2 regions of the Solibacillus sp. FSL H8-0523 genome follow, and region 2 is predicted to be linked to the other one. Evidence: a T-box and tRNA genes for the amino acid it is inferred to sense, from the RefSeq annotation. Region 2 holds a T-box; the other holds one or more tRNA genes.
What was found. The T-box of region 2 lies ahead of cysS (cysteine--tRNA ligase). A T-box ahead of a tRNA ligase gene usually reads a tRNA of that ligase, here a tRNA-Cys.
Positions count from the first base shown of each region.

Region 1: it has a tRNA-Cys gene. The T-box ahead of cysS (cysteine--tRNA ligase) is inferred to sense a tRNA for this amino acid. The anticodon was not compared.

Region 1 is NZ_CP150291.1:3,557,661-3,560,842, forward strand. It holds gene NSQ62_RS17810 (DMT family transporter) at 1-567, shown strand, start outside; gene nagB (glucosamine-6-phosphate deaminase) at 594-1,325, opposite strand; tRNA gene NSQ62_RS17820 (tRNA-Leu) at 1,604-1,685, opposite strand; tRNA gene NSQ62_RS17825 (tRNA-Cys) at 1,737-1,810, opposite strand; tRNA gene NSQ62_RS17830 (tRNA-Gly) at 1,816-1,890, opposite strand; tRNA gene NSQ62_RS17835 (tRNA-Gln) at 1,896-1,970, opposite strand; tRNA gene NSQ62_RS17840 (tRNA-His) at 1,998-2,073, opposite strand; tRNA gene NSQ62_RS17845 (tRNA-His) at 2,114-2,189, opposite strand; tRNA gene NSQ62_RS17850 (tRNA-Trp) at 2,215-2,288, opposite strand; tRNA gene NSQ62_RS17855 (tRNA-Tyr) at 2,298-2,381, opposite strand; tRNA gene NSQ62_RS17860 (tRNA-Thr) at 2,389-2,464, opposite strand; tRNA gene NSQ62_RS17865 (tRNA-Phe) at 2,473-2,548, opposite strand; tRNA gene NSQ62_RS17870 (tRNA-Asp) at 2,571-2,646, opposite strand; tRNA gene NSQ62_RS17875 (tRNA-Met) at 2,650-2,724, opposite strand; tRNA gene NSQ62_RS17880 (tRNA-Val) at 2,744-2,819, opposite strand; tRNA gene NSQ62_RS17885 (tRNA-Glu) at 2,843-2,917, opposite strand; tRNA gene NSQ62_RS17890 (tRNA-Ser) at 2,931-3,022, opposite strand; tRNA gene NSQ62_RS17895 (tRNA-Asn) at 3,033-3,108, opposite strand; rRNA gene rrf (5S ribosomal RNA) at 3,123-3,182, opposite strand, start outside.
Region 2 is NZ_CP150291.1:4,073,137-4,076,318, forward strand. It holds gene NSQ62_RS20555 (Mini-ribonuclease 3) at 1-389, opposite strand, end outside; gene cysS (cysteine--tRNA ligase) at 389-1,792, opposite strand; T-box leader at 1,862-2,081, opposite strand; gene gltX (glutamate--tRNA ligase) at 2,143-3,182, opposite strand, start outside.

The DNA of each region.
Region 1 (3,182 bases), 520 kb from region 2:
ATTATTTACATACTTAGTTTTATTTTCTTAAAGGAACGTTTAACGAAGTTTCAGTTATTTGGAACACTCTTGTCACTAGCGGGTGTGCTATTCATCATTTCAGGCGGTTTAATGGAAAGCTTACTTGCCTTTTCATTTAACAAAGGGGACCTAATTGTATTAGTCGCTGTCATTTGTTGGAGTGTGTATTCATTACTAATTAAGAAATACGCAGGCAAGCTACCAGGCTACTCAACGTTCTTAGTGACCATTGCACTTGGCGCACTCATGTTACTCCCATTTACCGGATATGAGCTGTTAACGACGTCTCAAGCGATTACTTGGGGTGCTTCTACAATTGGTGCTATTTTCTATGTCGGGATCATTGCCTCGATTGTTGCGTTCCTAAGCTGGAATACGGGCGTTGTCGCATTAGGGGCCAACAAAGCCGGGATCTACTTAAACTTCATTCCAGTGTTTGCGACAATTTTTGCTGTTCTGTTTTTAGATGAACAATTACTCATGGCACAAATTATTGGAGGGATTGCCGTTATTGCCGGAGTATTTATTACGACCATTAAAAAATGAGGAGTGCATTTAAGCACTCCTCATCATTATTTTACACCTGTATAAATCACTGTTACATCTTTGTGATTGTGCAGGGCACTTGCTGGGAAGTCCTCTGTCACTTCACCGCTACGCAGACGATCCATGGCTTCCTGCTTTGATGCACCTGAAATTAATAAAACGACTTTCTTCGCATTCATGATTGTTTGAATACCCATTGTAATGGCATATGTTGGCACTTCATCGATTGAATTGAAATAAATTTTATTCGCATCACGTGTCGACTCTGTCAGTTCTACAACATTTGTCCCTAATGTAAATGGTGTACCTGGCTCATTAAAACCAATATGTCCGTTTATGCCAATACCTAATAGCTGAATATCAACACCACCAGCTGCCTCAATCATCTCATCATAGTGCGCGGCAGCCGCTTGTAAGTCCGCTGTATCCCCTTTTGGCACATGGATATTCTCACGCTTCATATCAACGTGATTAAATAGATTTTGATCCATATAGTAATGGTAGCTCGCTTCATTTGTAGGATTAATCCCAACGTATTCATCTAAGTTGTAAGACTGTGCCTGTTCAAATGAAATTTCTCCAGCTTGATACGCCTCAACTAGTTCTTTATAAAAGCCTTCTGGTGTCCCACCTGTTGCTAAACCTAATACCATTTTTGGATTGTGCTTTAATTCCGCTTTAAACATATCCGCCGCAAGCTTGCTCATTTCCTCGTAATTTGCTGCTTCAATCCATTTTAAATTTACTACTGCATTCATTCCATTACCTTCTTTCATCTATTCATAATTTCAGTTATTTAAATTAAATTCGTTAAATCCATTTCTCACATCATCATGTCAATTCTAAAGTAATTCTTTCTAACATGCTATAAAAAAACACGTAGTATTTCAGTTAAAAACACAATTATTCTGTTTGTAAAGGAGATTTTCTGTTTCAATCTCTATTTGAAGGAAACTCCAATAAAAAAAGACCCCTAGTATAAATACTAGAAGTCTTCATTTGATAAGGTTTTTGGCAATTCACCTTATCGATCTGATACCGATAGTCGGGGTCGAACCGACACTCCCGAAGGAACCGGATTTTGAGTCCGGCGCGTCTGCCAATTCCGCCATATCGGCAAGAAAATGGGTATAAAAAAAATCGGCTTAACCGATTTGATCTAAAAAATATGGAGGCGGCAACCGGATTTGAACCGGTGGTAGAGGTGTTGCAGACCTGTGCCTTACCACTTGGCTATGCCGCCATATTTGGAGCGGAAGACGAGGTTCGAACTCGCGACCCCCACCTTGGCAAGGTGGTGTTCTACCACTGAACTACTTCCGCAAAAATGGCTGGGGAACCTGGATTCGAACCAGGGCATGACGGAATCAAAATCCGTTGCCTTACCGCTTGGCTATACCCCAAAAATTTCATATTTATTATATTAAGAATGGGGCGACTGATGGGAATTGAACCCACGAATGCCGGAATCACAATCCGGTGCGTTAACCACTTCGCCACAACCGCCACTATCATATAATTTTACTTCTTAAACCTAAATAAAGAATGGGGCGACTGATGGGAATTGAACCCACGAATGCCGGAATCACAATCCGGTGCGTTAACCACTTCGCCACAACCGCCATTATACTTATTTGAATCTTAAAATGGCAGGGGCAGTAGGAATCGAACCCACACTGACGGTTTTGGAGACCGTAGTTCTACCTTTAAACTATGCCCCTGTAAAGATATGGTGGAGGGGGACGGATTCGAACCGCCGAACCCTAAGGAGCGGATTTACAGTCCGCCGCGTTTAGCCACTTCGCTACCCCTCCAGGGTAATGGTGCCGGCGAAAGGAGTCGAACCCTCGACCTACTGATTACAAGTCAGTTGCTCTACCAACTGAGCTACACCGGCAACATATATGGTGGGTTTGGACGGAATCGAACCGCCGACACTTAGAGCTTCAATCTAATGCTCTACCAACTGAGCTACAAACCCACGTATGTAATAATTAAAAAAATGGCGGTCCCGACCGGGATCGAACCGGCGATCTCCTGCGTGACAGGCAGGCATGTTAACCGCTACACCACGGGACCATTTGGTTGCGGGGATAGGACTTGAACCTATGACCTTCGGGTTATGAGCCCGACGAGCTACCACTGCTCCACCCCGCGACAATACTATTTAATTAAATGGTGGAGGATGACGGGCTCGAACCGCCGACCCCCTGCTTGTAAGGCAGGTGCTCTCCCAGCTGAGCTAATCCTCCATGCTGGATATAAAAAATATAAATGGTGACCCGTACGGGATTCGAACCCGTGTTACCGCCGTGAAAGGGCGGTGTCTTAACCACTTGACCAACGGGCCATACTAAATTGCCTGGCGGAGAGTAAGGGAGTCGAACCCTTGATACAGTGTTACCCGCATACACGATTTCCAATCGTGCTCCTTCGGCCTCTCGGACAACTCTCCAAGATTTAGATGGCTCCGAAGGCAGGACTCGAACCTGCGACCTGCCGGTTAACAGCCGGATGCTCTACCAACTGAGCTACTTCGGAATAATTATATACTAGCCTAGCGACGTCCTACTCTCACAGGGGGAAACCCCCAACTACCATCGGCGCTAAAGAGC
Region 2 (3,182 bases):
TCTACAATAACAATTGCATAGTCGATAATTTCATTTGCTCGGTCTAATTCTTTACTTAAAAATAAATAGCCTAGTACCGCTTCAAAGCCTGAGCTATTACGGTATGTGCGTACATCTGTATTTTTAGGAACAGAGCCGGATTTCGCGTTGCGTCCTCGGCGAAATACCGCCTGCTCTTCTTCTGTTAAAAAGTTTTCATCAATCATGCGGTGCGCAATGTTTGACTGTGCTTTCGCTGATACATACTTCGTTGCTTCTTTGTGCAATGTATGTGGCTTTGCACGACCCGCTAAAATTAAATGTTCACGAATACGTTGTTCCAGCACGGCGTCGCCCATATAGGCAAGCGCCAGTGCATTTAATTGTCTTACTTCATGTGATGATTGCATTATTGACCTCGTTTCCAGCGTGTTCCTTGACGAGTATCTTCTAATACGATATCCATACTTAGTAGCTGATCACGAATTTCGTCTGAACGTGCAAAGTCACGATTTTTACGTGCCGCAATACGCTCTTCGATTAATGCTTCGATCTCTTCGTCTAATAAGCCCGCTTCCACTTTTGCATGAATTCCTAATACGTCACCAATTGCATCAAACATGTTAAGAATCGCTTGTAGCACTTCTTTGTCTGTGTTCGCCTCTTTTAAGTAGACGTTGGCGATACGAGATAGTTCGAATAATACAGAAATCGCATTGGCTGTATTAAAATCATCGTTCATGGCTTCCTCGAAATCTACTTTGATTTGGTTTACTTTTGCTAGCCATTCTTCACTTGCATCCGCTAAGCTTACTGATGAAGTTAGGCGGTGCTCGACATTGGCGTAAGACGTACGAATACGATCTAAACCATTTTTCGCCGCTTCCACTAAATCTTGCGCGAAGTTAATTGGGTGACGGTAATGTACCGAAAGCATAAAGAAACGTAATACTTGCGGATCGATTTGCTGGCGAATGTCATGCACTAAGATAAAGTTTCCTAGAGACTTCGACATTTTTTCGTTATCAATGTTAATATACCCGTTATGCATCCAGTAACGCGCAAATGTTTTATCGTTATGCGCTTCTGATTGGGCAATTTCATTTTCATGGTGAGGGAACGTTAAATCTTGCCCACCTGCGTGAATATCAATTGTATCTCCTAAGTGCTCACGCGCCATTACTGAACACTCAATATGCCAGCCTGGACGCCCTTCTCCCCAAGGTGATTCCCATTTTACTTCGCCTGGTTTTGCTGCTTTCCATAAGGCGAAATCTAGCGGGTCTTCTTTTTTCTCGCCTGTTTCAATACGTGCCCCTACTTTTAAATCATCAATTGATTGGTGACTTAACTTTCCGTAGCCGTTGAATTTTCGTGTGCGGTAGTAAACATCGCCTTGAGATTCATATGCGTAACCTTTGTCAATTAGCACTTTGATGAATGAAATAATGTCATCCATATGCTCTGTTACACGTGGGTGTGCATCGGCCTTTTTGCAACCTAACGCTGTAATATCTTCAAAATATGCAGCAATGAAGCGCTCTGTTAACTCGGATGTCTCTTCACCAAGCTCATTTGCTGCTTTAATAATTTTATCATCTACATCTGTAAAGTTAGAAACGAACTTCACTTCATAGCCTGCGTATTGTAAGTAGCGACGCACTGTATCATACACGATGACCGGACGTGAATTCCCGATATGAATGTAGTTATAAACAGTCGGTCCACATACATACATTTTTACTTTGCCTTCTTCTAATGGAACGAATGGCTCTTTTTGACGTGTTAATGAGTTGAATAATTGAATGCTCATAATACATGCTCCTTTTAAAAAATGGAATTTTTAACAAAAAATAAAACGCCCCTGTCACCTAAATAAGGTGACAGAGACGCAGTAATGCGCGGTTCCACTCTGGTTGAAGAAATAACACTCTTCCGCTTAAGTGTCCGATAACGGGGACAAGGCGATTTAACCTACTAATAGTTCAATTAAATACTCAAAGGTGCATTTCTGCTTCGCCTTGACCTAGATCACTTTCAGCCGGTGATGATCCTCTCTTGAAGGTATGCGCGTGCGTACTTCTCCTTCTCTACGCGTTCACGTTATAACAAATTGTACATTTATTGTACAATTATTTTCTGAAAAATCAATCAATCGGTTTCTTAGTTCGCGAATTTTTCTACGCGAGCAAGTACTTTTTCTTTACCAATTAAGCTAATTGAATTCGGTAATTCTGGACCATGTGTTTGACCCGTAGTTACGACACGGATTGGCATGAATAGGTTTTTCCCTTTAACGCCCGTTTCTTTTTGAACGACTTTAATCGCTGCTTTAATTGAATCTGCGTCAAATGACTCTAATGATTCTAATTGCACTTTAAAGGCAGCCATTACTTGAGGTACCGTTTCGCCAGCTAATACTTCCGTTGCTTCTTCATCATATGAAATTTCTTCTGTGAAGAATAGGCTTGTTAACTCAACGATTTCTGCACCGAAGCTCATTTGCTCATGGTAAAGCGCAATTACGTCAGATACCCAAGCGAATTGTTCTTCAGATAATTCCTCTGCCACTACACCCGCTTTTTGTAGGTGTGGTAATGCTAATGCGACTACCTCTTCAAGAGATAATTTTTTGATATATTGGTTATTCATCCAAGTAAGCTTCGTTTTATCAAACATTGATGGTGATTTTGATAAACGCTTTTCATCGAATAATTTGATGAACTCATCGTGTGAGAAGATTTCTTCTTCACCTTCTGGAGACCAGCCAAGTAACCCGAAGAAGTTGAACATTGCTTCTGGTAAGTAACCAAGATCTTTATATTGCGTAATGAATTGGATAATTGACTCATCACGTTTTGATAATTTTTTACGTTCTTCGTTAACGATTAACGTCATGTGCCCGAAGCTTGGGTATTCCCAACCAAATGCATCGAAAATCATCATTTGTTTTGGTGTATTTGATAAATGCTCTTCACCGCGGAATACATGTGTAATTTCCATGAAGTGATCATCTAACACAACCGCATAGTTGTAAGTTGGAATGCCGTTTGCTTTTACTAATACCCAGTCACCGATGTCTTTCGATTCGAATGATACATCTCCACGAACTAAGTCAGTGAATTTATACGTTACACCTTCAGGAACACGCATACGAATTGTGTATTGCATACCTGCAGCTTCTTTTTCTGCTACTTCTTCTG